4 regions of the Pseudomonas sp. AC172 genome follow, and region 1 is predicted to be linked to each of the others. Evidence: predicted binding sites of a transcription regulator. Region 1 holds the regulator's gene; each other region holds the start of a gene.

Evidence for each region. Region 1 encodes FliA, which starts transcription of late flagellar genes. Its sites were predicted from a motif close to CTAAAGTTTNNNNNNNNNNNGCCGNTAA; they were not measured.
Region 2: ACZ0A4_RS24800 (methyl-accepting chemotaxis protein) is a predicted target of FliA. The motif match lies at 2,791-2,818, and genes of this name have one in related genera.
Region 3: ACZ0A4_RS23120 (methyl-accepting chemotaxis protein) is a predicted target of FliA. The motif match lies at 2,757-2,784, and genes of this name have one in related genera.
Region 4: ACZ0A4_RS26010 (methyl-accepting chemotaxis protein) is a predicted target of FliA. The motif match lies at 3,718-3,745, and genes of this name have one in related genera.

What each region holds. Positions count from the first base shown of each region.
Region 1 covers NZ_OZ409868.1:653,965-659,644, forward strand. Annotated here, with positions in the region: gene flhA (flagellar biosynthesis protein FlhA) at 1-1,366, shown strand, start outside; gene flhF (flagellar biosynthesis protein FlhF) at 1,378-2,718, shown strand; gene fleN (flagellar synthesis regulator FleN) at 2,835-3,665, shown strand; gene fliA (RNA polymerase sigma factor FliA) at 3,662-4,402, shown strand; gene ACZ0A4_RS03080 (chemotaxis response regulator CheY) at 4,569-4,940, shown strand; gene ACZ0A4_RS03085 (protein phosphatase CheZ) at 4,959-5,680, shown strand, end outside.
Region 2 covers NZ_OZ409868.1:5,460,365-5,466,044, forward strand. Annotated here, with positions in the region: gene ACZ0A4_RS24785 (TonB-dependent siderophore receptor) at 1-1,039, opposite strand, end outside; gene ACZ0A4_RS24790 (FecR domain-containing protein) at 1,128-2,129, opposite strand; gene ACZ0A4_RS24795 (sigma-70 family RNA polymerase sigma factor) at 2,129-2,629, opposite strand; gene ACZ0A4_RS24800 (methyl-accepting chemotaxis protein) at 2,934-4,814, shown strand; gene ACZ0A4_RS24805 (SRPBCC family protein) at 4,966-5,433, opposite strand; gene ACZ0A4_RS24810 (non-ribosomal peptide synthetase) at 5,457-5,680, opposite strand, start outside.
Region 3 covers NZ_OZ409868.1:5,096,010-5,101,689, forward strand. Annotated here, with positions in the region: gene ACZ0A4_RS23115 (aldose 1-epimerase family protein) at 1-454, opposite strand, end outside; gene ACZ0A4_RS23120 (methyl-accepting chemotaxis protein) at 674-2,650, opposite strand; gene ACZ0A4_RS23125 (LysR substrate-binding domain-containing protein) at 2,835-3,755, opposite strand; gene ACZ0A4_RS23130 (NorM family multidrug efflux MATE transporter) at 3,914-5,308, shown strand; gene ACZ0A4_RS23135 (putative bifunctional diguanylate cyclase/phosphodiesterase) at 5,367-5,680, opposite strand, start outside.
Region 4 covers NZ_OZ409868.1:5,751,580-5,757,259, reverse strand. Annotated here, with positions in the region: gene ACZ0A4_RS26035 (HutD/Ves family protein) at 1-348, opposite strand, end outside; gene hutC (histidine utilization repressor) at 345-1,055, opposite strand; gene ACZ0A4_RS26025 (formimidoylglutamate deiminase) at 1,201-2,565, shown strand; gene ACZ0A4_RS26020 (lipocalin family protein) at 2,685-3,254, opposite strand; gene ACZ0A4_RS26015 (hypothetical protein) at 3,285-3,539, opposite strand; gene ACZ0A4_RS26010 (methyl-accepting chemotaxis protein) at 3,821-5,680, shown strand, end outside.

The sequences.
Region 1 (5,680 bases):
GCCATCACTGTTGTTATCGACAGCGGCAGCGATCATGGTGACCCGTGCTTCCGGTTCGGAAGACATGGGCAAGCAGATCAATCGTCAGATGTTCGCCTCGCCGAAAGCGCTGGCGGTGGCGGCCGGTCTGATGGCGGTCATGGGCCTGGTGCCGGGCATGCCGCACTTCTCGTTCCTGAGCATGGCTGCGTTGGCCGCTGGCGGCGCCTACCTGTTCTGGAAGAAACAGAACGTCGCCAAGGTCGTGGCGCTGGAAGAGGTCAAGCGTCAGCAGGAACTGCTGCCGTCGCCGGCCCGCGCTATGGAAACCAAAGAGCTGGGCTGGGACGACGTAACGCCAATCGACATGATCGGCCTGGAAGTCGGCTATCGCTTGATTCCGCTGGTGGATCGCAATCAGGGCGGGCAATTGCTGGCGCGGATCAAGGGCGTGCGCAAGAAGCTCTCGCAGGATCTGGGCTTCCTCATGCCAACTGTGCACATTCGTGACAACCTCGATCTGGCGCCCAGCGCCTATCGCCTGACCCTGATGGGCGTGATCCTCGCCGAAGCCGAGATCTATCCGGACCGCGAACTGGCGATCAACCCGGGCCAGGTCTACGGCACACTCAACGGTATCAACGCCAAAGATCCGGCTTTCGGCCTGGAGGCGGTGTGGATCGAAATCAGCCAGCGTGCCCAGGCACAATCCCTCGGTTATACGGTGGTTGACGCGAGCACCGTGGTCGCCACGCACTTGAACCAGATTCTGTACAAGCACTCCAGTGAGCTGATCGGCCACGAAGAAGTGCAGCAACTCATGCAATTGCTGGCCAAAAGCTCGCCGAAACTGGCAGAAGAGCTGGTGCCGGGCGTGGTCTCGTTGTCGCAGTTGCTCAAAGTGCTGCAAGCGCTGCTCGCCGAACACGTGCCGGTGCGCGATATCCGCAGCATTGCCGAAGCCATCGCCAACAACGCCGCGAAGAGTCAAGATACCGCCGCGCTGGTGGCTGCTGTGCGGGTCGGCGTATCACGCGCCATCGTCCAAAGCATTGTAGGCACTGAGTCGGAGCTGCCTGTGATCACCTTGGAACCAAGGTTGGAACAAATATTGCTCAATAGTCTGCAGAAGGCAGGACAAGGCTCGGAAGAGGGCGTTCTGCTGGAGCCAAGCATGGCCGAGAAGCTGCAGCGTTCGCTCATCGAAGCGGCGCAGCGTCAGGAAATGCAAGGTCAGCCGGTGATCCTTTTGGTCGCTGGCCCGATCCGCGCGATGCTCTCGCGCTTTGGCCGCCTCGCAGTCCCTGGGCTGCATGTGCTGGCCTACCAGGAAATACCGGACAACAAGCAAGTGACCATCGTTGCGACAGTAGGGCCCAACGGCTGAGGTAGTGGTTTATGCAAGTTAAGCGTTTCTTTGCCGCCGATATGCGTCAGGCCATGAAGCTGGTTCGTGATGAGCTGGGCGCTGATGCCGCCATCATTGGCAACCGCCGCATTGCCGGCGGTGTTGAGCTGACGGCGGCACTGGATTACAAATTGTCGGCGCTGGCGCCACGGGTTCCGAACATGGAGCTCGAAGACGAGCTGCGCAAGACCCAATCGCGCATCGTCACCGCCCAGGCCGAGTTGAGCCTGCGGGGCGAAGCCGACGGCAACAGCAATCGCCAGATTTTCGCCGGGCTGCCGTTGACGGCTGGCCTGCCTTTGACCGCCGCAGAACCGCTGAGCGAGCCGACCTACGCCGCTCCGGCGCGTCCGGCCCCGGCGCCTGCGCAGTCTTCCGGCGGTGTTGATCCGCGTGCACTGGATTCGATGCGCTTTGAATTGAACAGCCTGCGCGAGCTGATGGAAGTCCAGCTCGGCACCCTGGCCTGGAATCAGCTGCAAGGCAGCCGTCCGGCGCAAGCCAATCTGTATCGCCGTCTGCAACGTATCGGTCTGTCCGGGCCGTTGTCGCGCGATTTGTTGGCGATGATCACTGATATCGAAGAGCCGCGTCAGGCCTGGCGCATGCTGCTCGCGCACCTGGCACGGATGATTGCCGTACCGGAAGTCGAGCCGCTGGAAGAGGGCGGTGTGATTGCCATGGTCGGCCCTGCCGGCATGGGCAAGACCACCACGCTGGCCAAGCTTGCCGCGCGTTATGTGCTGAAATACGGCGCGCAGAATGTGGCGCTGGTGAGCATGGACAGTTTCCGTATCGGCGCGCAGGAACAACTGAAGACCCTGGGGCGCATTCTCAATGTGCCGGTGACTCACGTCGATCCTGGCCAATCGTTGGTGCAAGCGCTGGATCCACTGCTGCGCAAACGCGTGGTGTTGATCGATACTGCCGGCCTGCAAGCCAGCGATCCGGCCCTGCGCATGCAGCTCGAAAGTCTGGCCGGTCGTGGCATTCGCTCAAAAAATTATCTGGTCTTGGCAACCACCAGCCAGAAACAGGTTCTAACCGCCGCTTATCACAGTTACAAGCGTTGCGGGCTCGCCGGGTGCATCCTGACTAAACTGGATGAAACGGCCAGCCTTGGCGAAGTGTTGAGCCTGGCGATCAGTCATGAATTGCCGGTCGCGTACCTGACCGATGGCCCACGGATTCCGGATGATCTGCATCTGCCGCGCCGTCATCAACTGGTCAGCCGCGCCGTCAGCGTGCAAATGCAGGAAGAACCCAGCGAAGAAGCCATGGCCGACATGTTCGCTGATATCTATCACAGCCCGACCAAGCAGGTAGGCTGAGGTATTCATGAACAGTTTTTGTACCTACATCGATGGTCTGCCATGCATTGTTCCGGTTGTGAACGCGCAGCCAGTAATGTGGCCTCCGTCTATGCAAGACAAGGTAAAGAAATAACATGGGCAGCATGCATCCCGTACAGGTGATCGCGGTGACCGGCGGCAAAGGTGGCGTCGGCAAGACTAACGTGTCAGTGAACTTGTCCCTGGCGCTGGCAGAGCTTGGCCGTCGGGTCATGTTGCTGGACGCCGATCTGGGGCTGGCGAACGTCGACGTATTGTTGGGTCTGACCCCTAAACGCACGCTGGCCGACGTCATCGAAGGCCGTTGCGAATTGCGCGACGTGCTGTTGCAAGGCCCCGGTGGCATTCGCATCGTCCCGGCCGCGTCCGGCACGCAGAGCATGGTGCACCTGAGCCCGGCGCAGCACGCCGGCCTGATTCAGGCATTCAGCGACATCGGCGACAATCTCGACGTATTGGTGATCGACACCGCTGCGGGTATTGGTGACTCGGTAGTCAGTTTTGTCCGCGCCGCGCAGGAAGTGTTGCTGGTGGTCTGCGACGAGCCAACCTCGATCACTGACGCCTACGCACTGATCAAACTGCTCAACCGCGACTACGGCATGAACCGCTTCCGCGTGCTGGCCAACATGGCGCAGAGCCCGCAGGAAGGGCGCAACCTGTTCGCCAAGTTGACCAAGGTCACGGATCGCTTCCTGGACGTGGCCCTACAATACGTCGGCGCCGTGCCTTACGACGAAAGCGTGCGTAAAGCGGTGCAGAAGCAGCGTGCGGTGTACGAAGCCTTCCCGCGTTCCAAGTGCGCGCTGGCGTTCAAGGCGATCGCGCAGAAGGTCGATACCTGGCCGCTGCCCGCCAACCCGCGTGGCCACCTTGAGTTTTTCGTCGAGCGCCTCGTGCAGCAAACGGCAGGGCCCGTGCTATGACCGCAAGCGGTATGAACTACTACAAGAAGTCGGCACGTGACGCGCAGTACGAACTGATCGAGCGTTACGCGCCACTGGTCAAACGCATTGCCTATCACTTGCTGGCACGGTTGCCAGCGAGTGTGCAGGTCGAAGACCTGATTCAGGCCGGGATGATCGGCCTGCTCGAAGTCTCGACCAAATACGACGCCAGCAAAGGCGCCAGTTTCGAAACGTACGCGGGCATACGAATCCGCGGCGCGATGCTCGACGAAGTGCGCAAAGGGGACTGGGCACCACGCTCGGTTCACCGTAATACCCGTATGGTCAGCGACGCGATTCGCTCAATTGAAGCTAAAACCGGCCGTGATGCTAAAGATCACGAGGTTGCGGCCGAACTCCAATTGAGTCTCGACGATTACTACGGGATTTTGAATGACACCTTGGGCAGTCGCCTGTTCAGTTTCGACGATCTGTTGCAGGACGGCGAACACGAAGGGCTGCACGAGGATGGCGCGAGTGCTCATCTCGAGCCGTCGCGCGATCTGGAAGATGAACGCTTCCAGGCAGCGCTGGCGGACGCGATTGCCAATTTGCCGGAGCGTGAGCGACTGGTGTTGGCGCTGTACTACGACGAAGAGCTGAACCTCAAGGAAATCGGTGAAGTCCTTGGCGTCAGTGAATCGCGGGTCAGCCAGTTACACAGCCAGTGCGCGGCCCGTTTGCGGGGGCGTTTGGGGGAGTGGCGAGCGCGCTGAAGGCAGTGTGGGGACACTGCGAACGAGGCTGGTGCGGTGATGAACGGCACCGGTCTTGCTCTGTTGTGCTCCAGACAGTCTTCGAGTGCTGCGCCGATTGATTGAAGTGGCGCGTCCAGGTGCTGGGCGCGTTTAAGACTGCTTGGAGGTCGAATTGAACAAAGACATGAAAATCCTCATCGTTGATGACTTCTCAACGATGCGGCGGATCATCAAGAACCTGCTGCGTGATCTTGGGTTCACCAACACCGTCGAGGCTGACGATGGCGTGACTGCCATTCCAGTGCTCAACAGCGGAAGCATCGACTTTCTGGTAACGGACTGGAACATGCCGGGCATGACCGGTATCGACCTGCTGCGCCACGTGCGTGCCGATGAAAAACTCAAGCACCTGCCAGTGCTGATGGTGACTGCAGAAGCCAAGCGCGAGCAGATCATCGAAGCCGCTCAGGCCGGTGTGAACGGCTACGTAGTCAAACCTTTCACGGCTCAGGCGTTGAAAGACAAAATCGAGAAGATTTTCGAACGCATCGGCTGATGAACGCGCGGGGGAGCTATGGAGCATAACGAATCTTCACAGGGCGATTTCGAGTCGACCCTGAAAAAACACGCGGTCGAACTGGTCGAGAGCCTTGAAAAAGGCAGGTTCGGCGACGCTGTGCAACTGATCCATGAGCTCAATCAGACCCGTGACCGCGGCCTGTATCAGGAAGTCGGCAAGCTCACACGTGAACTGCACAGTGCGATCGTCAACTTCCAGATCGACCCGAACATGCCACAGGCTGAGGAAGTGTCGCAAATCACCGACGCCACCGAACGCCTGGGCTATGTGGTCAAGCTGACAGAAGCCGCGGCCAACCGCACCATGGATCTGGTGGAAAGCGCCACGCCGGTGGTCAACAGTCTGGCTGATGAAGCCCAGACCTTGAGCGCCGATTGGGGTCGCTTCATGCGTCGCGAGGTCGGGGCTGAAGAGTTCCGCGAGCTGGCGCGCCGGGTCGACGGTTTTCTGTCACGCAGCAGCACGGACAACCGTGCGGTGTCGAGCAATCTCAACGACATCCTGCTGGCCCAGGATTACCAGGACCTGACCGGTCAGGTGATCAAGCGTGTGACCCAACTGGTCACCGAAGTCGAAAGCAATTTGCTCAAACTCGTGCTCATGGCCAGTCAGGTCGACCGCTTTGCGGGCATCGAACATGACCGCGCCGCGATGCTTGCAGAAAAAGATCCACAAAAACATCTCTCGCAGGGTGAAGGTCCGCAGATTCATGCCGA
Region 2 (5,680 bases), 4.8 Mb from region 1:
GCGTGGGTGCGAAGGCGAAGCGCTTTTCCTTGTTGTGGTCGAATTGCGTGTCGGATTGATCCGTTAACCCGGTCAGACGATAGGCGATACGCTTGTCGTCATCGACCGGACCGCTGAAGTCAAAACCGACCCCACGCTGGCCCTGAGTGCCCACCGTCGCTTGCACCTGATGGTAAGCCTCATATAACGGTTTCTTGCTAGTCAGTGCCACCAGGCCGCCCGGCGAACTGCGGCCGTACAGCACCGACGAGGGGCCCTTGAGGATGTCCACGCGCTCAAGGAAATACGGATCGACCTGCATGGTGCTGTAAGTGCCGCTGTCGCCCATCGACTTGAGGCCGTCGAGGTAAATATTGTCCACCGAGCCGTCGTTGAAACCGCGCATGGCCACATAGTCGTATCGGTGAGTGGCGCCGTAGGGATTGGTCAGCACGCCGGGTGTATAGCGCATGGTTTGGGAAACGGTTTGCGAGCCTTGGTCGTCCATTTGCTCGCGAGTGACCACGGACACGCTCTGTGAGGTTTCCAGCAACGCGGTACTGGTCTTGGTGGCGATCTGGCTGTGAGTGGCGTTGTAGCCGTCCATGCTGCCCAAGGCGTTGCCGAGGGCGAAGCCTTTGATGTCGGTGGTCGGCAAGGCCAGCGCTTCGTTCTCAGCGAGCGGGCGCAGGACGTAGCTGCTGCCGTCCTGACTGACCGCTTCCAGACCCGAGCCGCCGAGCAAATGGCTCAGTGCTTGATCGGCTGAATATTCGCCCTGAACGCCCGGCGATTGTAGGCCCTGAGTCTGCTGCGGGGTCATCGACAACGTGATGCCGGCCTGACGGGCAAACTGATTCAGCGCCTCACCGAGAGGGCCCGCAGCCACGTTGTAGCGATGGCTGACTTCACTGCCAGCGGGCGTCGCCGCGATGCTTAAAGCAGGCATCACACCAACGCCCAGCGCAGTCGAAAACAGCGCCGCGCGAATAGCGTGGCGCAGCAGTCCCGATTCGGCAGTGAAATTCAGAGGGTTCTTACAGGTGGCGCGGACAGTCATTGTAGGTTTCCGTAGGAAGTCGCAAACGCTTGAGTTGAAGTGCTTACTGACTAAGCCGGACCAGCTGCGAAAACCCGCCAAAATAATTTCAGGCGACGCGCTCCAGCGTCACCCACCAGCGTGTGCGATAGCGCAATTGCACCGGCAATGTCTGCGGCAGAATTGCCAGCAGTTTGTCGGTGTCTTCCAGGCGAAATACGCCCGACAGGCGCAACTCGGAAACGTCAGACGCACAACTCAGAAAGCCCTGACGATAACGGCTGACTTCGCTGAGAAAATCACCCAGACGCATATTGCGCGTGACGATCAAACCATCGACCCAGGCACCAGCGTCCATATCCAGCTTCGGGGCCGGGCGTACCTGGTGGTGGTCGATCAGATAACTCTGCCCGGCGAGTGCTTCTACCGAAGTGCCGCCGGAGTGGATGGCAACCTGGCCTTGGGTGACGCTGAGCCGCGTGCAATCATGTTCCTGACGCAGGATGAACCGGGCATCGGCGGGCTCATAAGTCCCGTGACGATTTTGTACACGCAGCGGCCGATCAGACGGCGCGCCCTCGTCGGAGCCACCACACGTGACAATGATCTCGCCGCGAGTCAGTTTGATCAGGCGCTGTTGCGCCGTGTAATCCAGATCCACGGCGCTGGCAGTGTTCAACTCGATCCGGGTACCGTCCGGCAACTGGAAGCCGCGCCGCTCGCCCGTCGCCGTAGCGTAATCGGCGCTCCATTGTTGCCACGCGGCAGTATCCTTGGCCAGCCATGTGGCGGACCCCATCAGCAATGCGCCAGACAGTAGCTTCAACGCCTGTCGCCGGCCCAAACCCTGCGCGCTGTTTTCCAGCGTATTGAACGCCACTTGCGCACCAGGTACCGCGCGCAGATTGTTACTCAGTTCTGCTTGCAGCGACTGCACCCGTTGCCAGGCCAGTTCGTGCTCATGGTGTTCGGCACGCCACTGTTCGCACTGGCGGTTCAGGCGCGGATTGCCGTGATTGTTGCGCAGTCGCAACAGCCAGTGAATGGCCTGCTTGACCACCTTTTGCTGCGGCTCGGTGCGACGGCCAAGAGAAAGATTATCCACCGGCATCAGCTTTCGTACCGCAGTACGTAGCAGTGATAGAGCGCATCGGCGACGTAACGCTCAACCGAACGCAACGACAGCCCCATCTGTTCGGCAATCTGCTTGTGGGTCAAACCTTCGCACTGCGCCAGCAGAAAGGCCTGACGCACTTTTGGCTTCAGTCCTTCAAGCATCCGCGCGATGCTTTCCAGCAGTTCGATCACCAGCGCCCGGGCTTCGGCGCTCGGTGTTTCTGCTTCAGGCCAATGGGCGATCGTTTCGAGGTAGGCACGTTCGATTTCCTCACGGCGCCAATGATCGATCACCAGCCCACGCGCAATCGTGCGCAGGAAGGCGCGGGGTGCTTTGAGTTCGAGGCGTTCGGTGCGTTGCAGCAGACGCAGGAAAGTGTCCTGGGCCAGATCCGCCGCATCCGCCGCATTACCCAGCCGCGCGCGCAGCCAAGCGTTGAGCCAGCCGTGATGACTACTGTAAAGCGCCTGTACTGCAAACTCAGGTGAGGACATGAACGCGAACGTCACAAATGATAATTAGTCGCATTGTCATCAAGGGATACGAAATTTGCAACTGCCACCCGAACATCAGCACTGAAAAACATCGGGGCGAACGCTCTGGCACGCCGTTCGGCGGGAATCCGGCAGAAATGCCATCCATTTCCCGCTCAGCCCTAAGATTTCTCCGACACGTGCCGACAGACTGGTGAGACATGCGTGCACCAAAGTAGAGCGGCCAGAAGAACGCTGCCTGCGCTGTACATGGAATGTTGCATCCGGAACGCATCCCCACTTTTGGCATAAGAAGTCCCATGAAATGAATCTCAAGTTCAGCCATAAAATCCTGTTGGCCGCCTCGGGCGTCGTGGTCCTGGCGTTCGCGCTGTTCACCCTCTACAACGACTATCTGCAGCGAAACACCATTCGCCAGAACCTTCAGTCTTCCGTGCAGCAGGCCGGTGACCTGACCGCCAGCAGCGTGCAGAACTGGATGAGCGGGCGGATTCTGGTGCTGGAAAATCTCGCGCAAAACGTCGCCCATCAGGGCAAGGACGCGGATTTCCCGGGTCTGGTCGATCAACCAGCATTCACCTCGAACTTCCAGTTCACCTACGTTGGCCAAGCCAATGGTGTGTTCACCCAGCGTCCTGACGCGAAGATGCCGGACGGTTACGACCCACGTCAGCGCCCTTGGTACAAGCAAGCAGTCACTGCCGACAAAACCATGCTGACGCCGCCGTACATGGCTGCTGTCGGCGGGCTGGTGGTGACCATCGCCATGCCGGTGAAAAAGAACGGCGAGCTGCTGGGCGTGGTCGGTGGTGACCTGAGCCTGGAAACCCTGGTGAAGATCATCAACTCGGTGGACTTCGGTGGCCTCGGACACGCGTTCCTGGTCAGCGCCGACGGTCAGGTGATCGTCAGCCCGGACAAAGACCAGGTCATGAAAAACCTGAAAGACATCTATCCGAACACCAGCGTGCGCATCGAGAAGGGCAACCAGAACGTCGTGCTCAACGGTCAGGAACGCATTCTGTCGTTCACCCCGGTCAGCGATCTGCCGAATGCGCAGTGGTACATCGGTCTGTCGATCGACCGCGACAAAGCCTACGCCGCACTCAGCCAATTCCGCACGTCGGCACTGATCGCGATGTTTGTCGCTGTCGGCGCGATTGCCCTGCTGCTGAGCCTGTTGATCAACGTGCTAATGCGTCCGCTGACCACCATGGGCCGCGCGATGAAAGATATCGCTCAGGGCGAAGGTGATCTGACCCGTCGTCTGGTGGTCGAGAGCAAAGACGAGTTCGGTGAATTGGGCAGCGCGTTCAACCAGTTCGTTGAACGGATTCACGCGTCGATTTCCGAGGTGTCCTCGGCGACCCGTCACGTGCATGACCTGTCGCAACGGGTGATGGCGTCGTCCAACGCCTCGATCGTCGGTTCCGACGAACAAAGTGCGCGGACCAACAGCGTGGCTGCGGCGATCAACGAGTTGGGCGCCGCCACGCAGGAAATTGCCCGCAACGCCGCCGATGCTTCGCAGCACGCCAGCGGCGCGAGCGAGCAGGCCGATGACGGTCGTCAGGTGGTTGAGCAGACGATCCAGGCGATGACCGAGCTGTCGCAGAAGATCAGCCTGTCGTGCACGCAGATCGAAACCCTTAACGCCAGCACCGACAACATCGGCCACATCCTCGATGTGATCAAAGGGATTTCGCAACAGACCAACCTGTTGGCGCTCAACGCCGCGATCGAAGCCGCCCGTGCCGGTGAAGCCGGACGTGGTTTTGCCGTGGTGGCGGATGAGGTGCGTAACCTCGCCCATCGCACCCAGGAATCGGCGGAAGAGATCCACAAGATGATCACCTCGCTGCAGATCGGTTCGCGCGAAGCGGTGACCACCATGAACGCTAGCCAAGCCTCCAGCGAGCAAAGCGTGGAAGTGGCCAACCAGGCCGGTTTGCGCTTGGTCAGCGTGACTCAGCGCATTGGTGAAATCGACGGGATGAACCAGTCGGTGGCAGCGGCCACTGAAGAGCAGACCGCCGTGGTGGAAACCCTCAACGTCGACGTTAACCAGATCAACCTGCTGAACCAGCAGAGCGTGGCCAACCTCAACGAGACGTTGAAGGATTGTGATGCGTTGTCGCAGCAGGCTAACCGCCTGAAGCAGTTGGTCGACAGCTTCAAGATCTGATTTTTCAGATTGGAGACCGCGTTATCGTTCTTCGCGAGCAGGCTCGCTCCCACAGGATTTTGGTTGAACACAACATGTGTGAACACCCAATACCCTGTGGGAGCGAGCTTGCTCGCGAAAGCGGTGGTGCATTCACCGCAAAGCCGAAGCCTTAGACAAACAGCTTCAAAACATTCCCCATCGCATCATCCGCAAACCCCTGCACGAAATCCTTGAACCCTGGCAACGCCTCTTCCCCCCCCGAAGCCGGCTCGGCAATGATCGTCCAGGTCGCCCGGGATTTGCCTTCGCCCAGCGCTTCCACGTTCATCGCCGCCCACAGATTCGCCACCCCCAACGTGTTGTAAATCGTCGTCCAGGTCATGCTTCGTGCCTGCTCATCGCGGGAGTTGAGTTGCTCGACGACAACATTGCCATCCTTGAAGCATTTCTTGCGCAGCGAGGACACGCCTTCGCCGATTGTTTCGATGTGCGACAGCGCCGGAATGAAACGGTCGAAACCGCCGAAGTGGCCGACCACCGCCCAGACTTGCGTCGCGTCCGCTGGCACTTCCACCGACGACACTACGTGGCAGCCATGCGGGTTTTTGATCAGGGTATCGGGTTGCAGAGTGCTCATGGTGTTGCTCCTTTTTTGTGGCTTCAGATGAAGTTGATTTGTTTCAGGTAATCGCAGCCGCGACGCAGCAGCGCCGGGGATTTCTGCGGGTAATGCGCGCCCATCTGCTGCACGCCGGCTTCAGCGTTGGCGTGGCCGATCAGGGAGATGTCACCGATGTCTTCTTCGAAGCCGTTGAGGTAGAAACCGAGCACGCCGAACAGCGCGTTGTCGGCGTCGACACGGCCCAGTTGCTGTTGCCAGTCGG
Region 3 (5,680 bases), 4.4 Mb from region 1:
GGGTCAGCAGTTCACCATTGTCGATACCGGGATGGCCAACCCATTCGTAACCGCAGCGGGCGACCAGCTCGTTGAAGCCCTCCAGCCAACCCAGCCCACCACGCCCGTTGAGCTCGATAAAGGCCGGGTTGACCACGTCCTTGACCGGCGAATCCCAGCCCATGCGCACGTTGCCGACAGAGGCCTGCAAGACATTCATGCCTCGGGTCGGCACCACCGAGAGTTTCATTGTGCCGTTATCGATATCAACGATGCTGACGCCTTCCTGCCGGCCACCGTGCAAGGTACGCAGGCTTACGGAGAAGGGTTTATCGGTTTTCACACCGAGCTGTTCATTGGTGATGGTCCAGTTTTGCGCGGGTTTGTTGGTGTCGAGAAGGACGTAATCCCAGGCCATGGCGTGGGAAGCAGCAGAGAATGCGCCGAGGGCGACGGCGAGTTTGAGCGGGGTCATGGCAGTAGCCTTTATTGGAGTTGTGCCATTTTTATAGCGCTGCGGAAACGTTTCAGCAAGTAGAGATGAGAGACATATAGGGTGATCTGCCATGGATCGGCGGTGTTGCCTTCGCGAGCAAGCTCGCTCCCACAAGATTTTAGGTTGCTCACACGATTTGTGAGCGACCCCGGAAACTGTGGGAGCGAGCTTGCTCGCGAAAGCTATTTCAGGCACACATCAACGAAAGCGATCAACCTCGGAGCGCAGATCCGCCGCCAGCTTCTCCAGCTCTTTCGCCGTCACCGCCAGGTTCGATACAACCTCACGCTGCTCACTGTTGGCCAGCGCAATGCTCTGCAAATTACTACTCAACAACGTCGCAGTGCTGCTCTGTTCCTGAGTCGCCGTGGTAATCGCCGCAAACTGCTGCCCCGCCGAACGGCTCTGCTCGTCAATACGCGCCAGCGCCGACGCGACATTGGCGTTGCGCGACAAGCCTTCCTGCATCAGCACATTGCCCTGCTCCATGGTGCTGATGGCGTTGCCGGTTTCCTGCTGGATGCTGTGGATCATGCTGGAAATTTCATCAGTCGCCTGACGGGTACGCGAAGCCAGGCTGCGCACTTCATCGGCTACCACGGCAAAGCCGCGACCTTGTTCGCCGGCGCGAGCCGCTTCGATCGCTGCGTTCAGCGCCAGCAAGTTGGTTTGCTCGGCAATCGAAGTAATCACGCCAACGATGCCGCCGATTTCCTGAGAACGCTGACCGAGGGTGTTGATCACGGTGGCGGTGCTGTTCAGGGCGCCAGCGATTTGCTCCAGCGAGGACGACGCTTCTTCCATCGAGCTGCGGCCAATCTGGGTTTGCTGGGCGTTTTCCTGCGCCAGACGCTGAGTTGCGCCCATGTTGTCGGCAATGTTCAGCGAGGTCGCGCTGAACTCTTCCACCGCGCCGGCCATGCTGGTGATTTCGCCGGACTGCTGCTCCATGCCTTCGTACGCGCCACCGGACAGGCCAGACAAGGCTTGAGCACGGCTGTTGACCTCTTCCGAAGAGCGGCGGATGTGCTCGACCATGGTCGACAGCGCCTGACTCATCTGGTTGAACGCGCGGGACAGCTGACCGATTTCGTCGTTGCTCGACACGTTCAGGCGCACGCTGAGATCGCCGGCACCCAAGGCTTCCGCCTGACGGACCAGATCGCTCAGTGGCGCCAGTTTGCTACGCAGCAACCAGACTACGGAACCGACCGCCAGCAGCATCGCCAACAGGCTGCCAATGGCCAGTTGCGTACCGACGCTCCAGGTTACCGCACGGATCTCGGCTTTCGGCATGCTCGCCACTACCGACCACGGGCCACCGTCGAACGGCACGGCAACGCTGTAGAAATCTTCGGACTTATCGCCCCAGAACTGACCTTTGCCCGGCGTTTTCGCCAGACCGCTGATCACCGGAATCGCTTGATCCAGCGCCTGCACGCCAGCCGGCGGTACCAGCCATTTGTTCTGCTCATCCAGCAGTGCCAGGGAGCCTGTCTGGCCAATACGGAAACGCTTGAGGTTATCGAACTGGGCGTTCTGTGCGTCGGTGTAATCGAAGCCGACGAACAACACTGCAATCACTTTGCCGCTGCCATCGCGCACCGGGGTGTATTGGGTCATGTAGGAACGCTCGAACAACAAGGCGCGACCAACGTAGCTCTGCCCTGCCATCAGCTTCGCGTAGGCCGGGTGCGCGTGATCGAGCAAGGTGCCGATGGCGCGCGTGCCGTCCTGTTTGGTCAGCGAGGTGCTGACCCGGACGAAGTCTTCGCCGCTGCGCACGAACAGCGTGGCGACACCGGCGGTCATCTGCTTGAACTCGTCGACTTCCTTGAAGTTGTTGTTCAGCACTTCGCTGCCCAGGTGCAAACCCGGGGTCTGGGTGCCTGCCACCGTTACCGGCTCACTCGGGTGAATGCTCAAACCCGCGCTGAAGCGCTTCTCGAACAACCCGCTCAAGCGCTGGGTGCTTTCACGCAGCGTGCCGTGGAAGGTACTCAGTTGGTCGGCCAACAGCCGCGCCTCACTGGCCAGATGCTCTTCACGGGTGGCGAGGTTGGCCGAATCCAGCGAACGCAGGGCGAACACTGTACTGCCACTGATGACAATCGCCAGTATCACGGCGAGCGCGAGGCCCAGCTGCGAGGCGATCCGAGCGCGAGGTTGAGACATGGACAGCTCCTGGCCGAGCCACGGGATCCTCCTTGATCTCGACTCGGATAATTTTCTAATAGTGGGGGTGAATCGTGGAGACCGGCACGACGGTTCCACTTGCTCATAGTCGGCGGTGAAACCGAATACTTGAGCGCGCAACGTGGGTATGGCGCAAGGCCGCCATTGTGGCGGCTCGAACGTTTCAGCTCAAGCGCGCAACCGCCGGCAGCTCCATGGCGCGGACTTCGCCTTGCAGGAAGTCGCTGAGACGACGCAAACGTTCACCTCCCGGACGGGTTTTTGGCCACACCAGGTAATAATTCAATCCGCTGGCGACCGCCGTTGGCCACGGCAGGCTCAGTCTTCCTTGTGCCACGTCTTCGGCAACCATCAACAAATCGCCCATCGACACGCCGTAGCCGCGCGCCGCCGCGATCATGCCCAGTTCGAGGGTATCGAACACCTGTCCGCCCTTCAGCGACACCTGATCTGACAGCCCCATGTGTTCCAGCCAACTTCGCCAGTCACGCCGATCCGGGGTCGGATGGAGCAATTCGGTGGACGCCAGCCGGGCCAGATCCCACGGTTGATCGTTGAGCAGGTTCGGCGCACCCACGGGAATAAGCTCTTCAGGAAAGAGCAGACTGGCCTCCCAGTCCGGCGGAAAATGCCCGTCACTCAACAGCACTGCGCAATCGAACGGTTCATCGTTGAAGTCCACCGAATCGACATCCATCCAGGCGCTGGTCAGTTGCACTTCGTTGCCCGGCTGCAAGTGACGGAAACGACTAAGCCGCGCCAGTAGCCAGCGCATAGTCAAGGTCGACGGCGCCTTCATGCGCAGAATGTCGTCTTCGGCACGCAAGGTATTGCAGGCTCGTTCCAGAGCAGTGAAGCCTTCGCGGATACCGGGCAACAGCAGGCGGGCCGCTTCGGTGAGTTGCAGATTGCGCCCGCTGCGATGGAACAGCCGGCAAGCGAAATGATCTTCCAGGGTTCGAATATGCCGACTGACCGCACTCTGGGTGATCGACAACTCTTCCGCCGCACGGGTGAACGAGCTATGCCGCGCTGCCGCTTCAAATGCGCGCAGGGCATACAAGGGAGGAAGACGACGAGACATACAGAAAGCTCCTATAGCGGGATGCAGCCAGTCTGACAAAATCTGCTCAAGATGAGTTTTAATCATGCCACCCATCCTTTTTATCCCTTTGTGCAACGCCTGCCAAGCGCCGAGAATCGACGGTCTCCTGTTCCCTCTGAAATCGAGTGGTGATGACCATGCAGCATCCTGTGCGTACCGAACTCTGGGCCATCCTGCGGCTGGCAGGGCCGTTGATCGCTTCACAGTTGGCGCACATGTTGATGGTGCTGACTGACACTTTAATGATGGCGCGCCTGAGTCCGGAAGCGCTGGCCGGTGGCGGTCTCGGCGCGGCGAGCTATTCGTTCGTATCGATTTTCTGCATCGGTGTGATTGCGGCGGTGGGCACCTTGGTGGCGATTCGCAAGGGCGCCGGCGACATCATCGGCGCCGCACGGCTGACTCAGGCCGGTCTGTGGCTGGCGTGGCTGATGGCGCTGGGCGCCGGGTTGCTGCTGTGGAACCTGAAACCGGTGTTGCTGCTGTTCGGCCAGACCGAAACCAACGTCAACGCCGCCGGGCAATTCCTGATTGCCCTGCCCTTCGCCCTGCCCGGCTACCTGAGCTTCATGGCCCTGCGCGGTTTCACCAGTGCGATTGGCCGGGCGACACCAGTGATGGTGATCAGCCTCGCCGGCACGGTGGCCAACTTCCTGCTCAATTACGCGCTGATCACCGGCATGTTCGGTCTGCCGAAAATGGGCCTGACGGGGATCGGCCTGGTCACGGCAATTGTTGCCAACTGCATGGCATTGGCGCTGGCTTGGCATATCCGTCGGCATCCAGCGTATGACGCTTATCCGCTGCGCGCGGGCCTGTCGCGGCCGAATCGGCAGTACCTGAAAGAGTTGTGGCGCCTCGGCCTGCCAATCGGCGGCACCTACGCAGTGGAAGTCGGTTTGTTCGCCTTCGCGGCACTGTGCATGGGCACCATGGGCAGCACGCAACTGGGCGCACACCAGATTGCCCTGCAAATCGTCTCGGTCGCATTCATGGTGCCGGCGGGCATGTCGTACGCGATCACCATGCGCGTCGGCCAGCATTACGGTGCCGGGCAATTGAGCGATGCGCGGATGTCCGGGCGGGTCGGCATCGTCTTTGGCGCCGTGGTGATGCTGGGTTTTGCACTGGTTTTCTGGTTGCTGCCAAATCAGTTGGTCGGGTTATTCCTTGATCACAATGATCCGGTGTTTGCCGAAGTGATTCGTTTGGCGGTGAGCCTGCTGGCCGTGGCGGCATGGTTCGAGCTCTTCGACGGCACGCAGACGATTGCCATGGGCTGTATTCGCGGGCTCAAGGATGCGAAAACCACGTTTCTGGTCGGGCTTGGTTGCTATTGGCTGATTGGTGCGCCGGCAGCGTGGTGGATGGCGTTCCACTTGAACTGGGGGCCGACAGGCGTCTGGTGGGGTTTGGCGCTAGGCCTGGCGTGTGCGGCGGTGAGTTTGACGCTGGCGTTTGAATGGAAAATGAAGCGGATGATTCGGTTGGAGCCTGTTACATCACGCTTTGAGGTCGTTGGTGCGGATTAAGAACAAAACGGCAGCTACTACAGGGATCGGTGTAGGAGCTGCCGCAGGCTGCGATCTTTTAAACGGCCTCCACAGAAACCTGTTGGCTTGAGCCAAACGTCAGGTATTCAACCAGTTCCGCCAACGGCAACGGCCGGCTGATCAGGTAACCCTGCACCTGATCGCAGCCAAACCCGCGCAGCAGTTCCAGTTGCTCCGGGGTTTCCACGCCTTCGGCTACCACTTCCAGATGCAGGTTGTGCGCAAGATTGATCATCGCGTGCACCAGTTTACGGTTCTCTTCGCGCTGCTCCATGCCACCGACGAAACTCTTGTCGATCTTCAGCAGCGTGATCGGCAAGCTGTTGAGGTGCACGAACGACGAGAACCCGG
Region 4 (5,680 bases), 5.1 Mb from region 1:
CTGTGGCGCGTAAATCAGGTTGAAGTCGCGAATCGCACCACCGAGCAAAGTGCAAGACACCTGGCTTTCCCCGCAGAACGCGAACGGGTCGAGCGGTAACAGCGGCCGAGTGTCGTCGCCGTCGACGCACAGGGTCATGCCGTCACCCTGCAACACGGTGATCACTCGCTGGTAACCGGCGAAAGTCGAGAAACCACCCGACTCGGCGATGTCGGCAATCGACAGGCGCCAGCCAAAACCGTCCAGACCGGCGCCCGCATCACGGGTGATTTCTTCAGTGCTGCCACCGCCGTTTTTCCACGGCATGCGCGGGTAGCCTTCGGCGCGTAAAACCTTCAAACCATTCATTTGTGAAAGCGTCCTTCCAGACGATGACGAGAACCGGGATGGATCAGACGAGCAGCGGTCACCGGCTGACGCCCCGACCACGTGCGGCGACGAATCAGCAGGCACGGCTCGCCCTTTTCAATCTGCAGCAACTTGCACTCGGACGACTCGGCAAGGATCGCTTCGACCACGTGTTCGCCTTCGGTCAGCGGCGCCACTTGGTTGAGATAGGCGTAAGGCGTTTGCAGGGTGAAGTCCTGCTTGAGGTATTCCGGGGCCACCAGCGCGTTGACGAAACGGTCTTCGATTTGCACCGGAATGTCGTTTTCGTAATGCACGATTAGCGAGTGGAACACCTTCTGCCCCTCGCGCATGTCCAGCGCCAGCGCGCGCTCGGAACCGGCGGCCTCTTCTTCGAGGGTGATGACCTGACAGGTGTGGCGATGACCACGGGAGGCGATTTCGTCGGCAATGTTGTGGACTTCGAACAGCGCGGACTGGCTCTTCGGTTCGGCGACAAAAGTGCCGACGCCTTGCATGCGCACCAACAGGCCGTCGGCGGTCATCTCGCGCAGCGCGCGGTTGATAGTCATGCGGCTGAAACCGAGTTGATTGACCAGCTCGCTCTCGGACGGCACTCGGTAGTGAGGCGGCCAGTTTCCGCTGTCGATCTGCTGGGTGATCATCTGTTTGACGCGGGCGTACAAGGGCGCCGGACTGTCGCCCATGTTCGCGGCCAACGGGGAGACTGGAGGCGGAGTCGGCACGGTGGATCCCTGTTCATTGATGAAAGTGGCTAGCTTGCCGGAGTTTACCGGGCAGGCAAACGTCTGTATATGTATATACAAATAACACACGATGGGGTGCTGAACCATGTCCGCCTTCTTTGCCGAACGCGCGCTGCTGCCTAACGGATGGGCCAACAATGTACGTCTTGAGGTCAGCGCCGAGGGCCTGCTGACCCAAATCCAGGCCGACTCCACCGCAGATGGCGCCGAACGGCTGAGCGGCCCGCTGCTGCCGGGTATGCCTAATCTGCACTCCCACGCCTTCCAGCGAGCGATGGCGGGTCTGGCCGAAGTGGCCGGTAATCCGAATGACAGTTTCTGGACGTGGCGCGATCTGATGTATCGGCTCGTCGGAAAAATCAGCCCGGATCAGCTCGGCGTCATTGCCCGTCAGCTGTACATCGAAATGCTCAAGGCCGGTTACACATCGGTGGCCGAATTTCATTACGTGCACCACGACAGCAACGGTCAGCCGTATGCCGACCCAGCTGAACTGGCGTTGCGCATCAGTCAGGCCGCGAGCGAAAGCGGCATTGGCCTGACCCTGCTGCCAGTGCTCTACAGCCACTCCGGTTTTGGCGGCCAGACGCCCAACGATGGCCAGCGCCGTTTTATCAACAGCACCGAAAATTACCTGAATCTGCAATCACGTTTGCAACCATTGCTCGCGCAGCAAAAGGCGCAATCGCTGGGTCTGTGCTTCCACTCGTTGCGTGCGGTCACGCCACAGCAGATCAGCGAAGTCTTGGCGGCGAGCGATAAGCAATGCCCTGTGCATATTCACATCGCCGAACAACAGAAAGAAGTCGATGACTGCATGAGCTGGAGCGGTCGTCGCCCGTTGCAATGGCTCTACGAAAATGCCGAAGTCGATCAGCGCTGGTGCCTGGTCCACGCCACTCATGCCAACGCTGAAGAAGTCACGCTGATGGCCAAGAGTCGCGCCATCGCCGGTCTGTGCCTGACCACCGAAGCGAACCTGGGCGACGGGATTTTCCCTGCGGTGGATTTCCTCGCTCAGGGCGGACGTATGGGCATCGGTTCCGACAGCCATGTCTCGCTCAGTGTGGTGGAAGAATTGCGTTGGCTGGAATACGGCCAGCGTCTGCGTGATCAGCGGCGTAACCGTTTGTACGGTGCAGATCAGCCGATGGTCGGGCGTACGTTGTATGACGCGGCGCTGGACGGTGGCGCGCAGGCATTGGGGCAGCCGATTGGTGCGTTGGAAGTGGGCAAGCGGGCGGACTGGATCGTGCTCGATGGCAATGATCCGTATCTGGCGACGGCCAGTGGCGACGGGATTTTGAATCGCTGGTTGTTTGCCGGTGGCGATCGTCAGGTGCGCGATGTGCTGGTCAACGGCCAGTGGGTTGTGCGCGATGGACGGCATGCTGGCGAAGAAGACAGTGCGCGCGCCTTCACCCAGGTTCTGCGCGACCTTTTAGGCTGACACAAAACAAAAATGTGGGAGCGAGCCTGCTCGCGAAAGCGGTGTATCAGCAACTTTTCGTTAACTGACACGCCCTCTTCGCGAGCAGGCTCGCTCCCACATTTGTTTGATGGTGTTATTTAGTTCGAGGTCTTGGCCATCTGCCGATCCGACGCCCGCCAGATCAAGCGCGTGGTGTCATAGCCCTGCTGACGCGCCTTGCTCAGCAGTTCTTCACGCACCACACCGTTGACGGTCGGCGTGCGCGACAGCAGCCACATGTACTTGCGACTCGGGTCGCCGACGATGGCGGTCTTGTAGTCATCGCTGACGTACAACACCCAGTATTCGCCTTTCGCCACACCCGGAATCAGCCGCGAGAACCAGGTATCGAATTCGACCCAGAGCTTGTCGGTCTTTCCCGGCACCTGTGGATAAGCCGTGCCCTTGGCCTCCTCCCACTGCCAGTCCGGCGTCAGGCAGCGATTGAGCACCGCGACATTGCCGTCAGGCTTGAGGGTGTAATGCGCTTCGGATTGCGCGCAATTGCGCTGGAAATACATCGGCAAGCGCGCCAGCTCGTACCAGGTGCCCTGATAGCGCTTGAGATTGACGCTGTTGACGGTTTTCGGCGCCAACGGGTCGACGCCGGAAGTGGCGCAGCCGGCCAGTACCAGGCCGGCAAAAAGGATCAGCAATAACCGCTTCATTTTTCTTCTCCGTGGGCGCGAAGCCCCGGTTTACTTCAGGCCTTGGCCGGAAAACATCAGCACTTTGTCACCGGCGTACTGCACGCTGATAAAGCTGTTCTTGTCGCCCCAGGTGCAACTGGACATGCCGAGCGCGCCCGAGCAATCGGTGGGCTTGCCGAGCAGAGTCTCGACTTCGGCCTTGGCCATACCGGCCGAGAGCTTCGAGTAGTTTTCCTGATTGACCTTGCTGCATGCGGTCAGCAGCACGCAAAACGTCAGAAGGGCGAGAGATCGCAGCGACATGGTGTAACTCCTGGAACGAGGGGGGATGGCATGGTGCCAACCAGAAGCTTAGAAGAGAAAACCCTCATCTGGTTCCGTGGAGGAACGGCTATTTATTAGCCCGCCCGTCCGGCATTTGCCGATAAATCAGACACTTTGTAGGGCTATTGAGCATTTCGTCGCATTTCACCAAAGACGCCTAATCTTTGGCGCGCCGCGGTCGAAATAAGAGCAGCGCAAAGCCCCCGAGTGTGGCAAATTGCCGCCCTTTCTTGACCAGCCCCTTCGCGGTAGTTCATTCGATGACCAGAAACATGAAATTCAGCCACAAGATCTTGTTGGCTGCCGCCCTCGTGGTGGCCGTTGCGTTCGCCTGTTTCATTTTCTTCAACGACTATCGACAGCGCGAAGCCCTGAGCAGCAGCACCGAAGCCTCTATGCAGGAGCTGGGCAGCCTGACCACCAGCAACATCCAGACCTGGCTGGAAAGCCGCATTCAATTGCTGCAATCGCTGTCGCAGCAAGTGGCCGTCGATGGCAACGCCCCGGCCAGCCTGAAACGCATCATTGATCTGCCCGCCTACACCGGCAATTTCCAGCTCAGTTATTTCGGCGGCGCCGACGGTGTAATGTTCTCGGTGCCGACCGGCAACCGCGCGCCGGACTACGATCCACGCGCCCGTGGCTGGTACAAAGCGGCCAACAGCGCACAGCAGACCATCGTCACTGAACCGTACATCGCCGCCTCCTCGGGCAAACTGGTGATCACCGTCGCCACCCCGGTACAGCGCCAAGGGCAGATGCTCGGTGTTGCCGGTGCCGACATCGACCTGACCAGCGTCAGCGCGATCATCAACTCGCTGAATTTCGGCGGCCACGGCCACGCGTTCATCGTCAGCGCAGACGGCAAGATCCTGATCCACCCGGACAGCAAACTGGTGCTCAAAACCCTCGCCGAGGCTTATCCAAACGGCGCGCCGAAAGTCAGCCCGGGCCTGAAAGAAGTCGAGTTCGACGGCAAGACCCAGCTGATTTCCTTCACCCACGTCAACGGCGTGCCCTCGGCCGACTGGTACGTGGCGCTGGTGCTCGATAAAGACACCGCGTTTTCGATGCTCAGCGAATTTCGCACCTCGGCGTTGATCGCCATGGTCATAGCCGTGGTGATCATCATCGCCCTGCTCGGCATGCTCATCCGCGTGCTGATGCAACCGTTGCTGACCATGGGCCGCGCGATGCACGACATCGCCGAAGGTGAAGGCGATTTGACCAAACGTCTGGTAATTCACGGCAACGACGAATTCGGCGCGCTGGGCACTTCGTTCAACCGCTTCGTTGAGCGTATTCACACCTCGATCCGTGAAGTGTCTTCGGCCACCGGCCAGGTCAACGAAGTCGCCCTGCGCGTAGTCGCGGCGTCGAACTCGTCGATGTACAACTCGGATCAGCAAGCCACCCGCACCAACAGCGTCGCCGCCGCGATCAACCAGCTCGGCGCCGCCGCCCAGGAAATCGCCCAGAACGCCGCCCTCGCTTCGCAGCATTCGAGCGATGCGCGCAGCCTTGCGGTCGACGGTCAGCAGGTGGTGGATAAAACCATTCAGGCCATGCAACAGCTGTCGGCGAAGATCAGCGACTCGTGCGGCAACATCGAAACGCTGAACAGCAACACGGTGAACATCGGTCAGATTCTTGAAGTGATCACCAGCATTTCCCAGCAGACCAATTTGCTCGCGCTCAACGCCGCGATCGAAGCCGCGCGTGCCGGTGAAGCCGGTCGTGGTTTCGCCGTGGTCGCCGACGAGGTGCGTAATCTGGCGCACCGCACCCAGGATTCGGCGCAGCAAGTGCAGAAGATGATCGAAGAGCTGCAAGTCGGCGCACGTCAGGCAGTCACCATCATGACCGAGAGCCAGCGCGAGAGCGAAAGCAGCGTCGGCATCGCCAACCAGGCCGGCGAGCGGTTGGGCAGCGTGACCCAGCGGATCGGTGAGATCGACGGGATGAACCAGTCGGTGGCGACCGCGACGGAAGAGCAGACGGCGGTGGTGGAGTCGATCAATGTCGATATCAACGAGATCAACACGCTGAATCAGGAAGGCGTGGAGAACTTGCAGGCGACGTTGCGGGCGTGCTCGGATCTGGAGCAGCAGGCGGCGCGG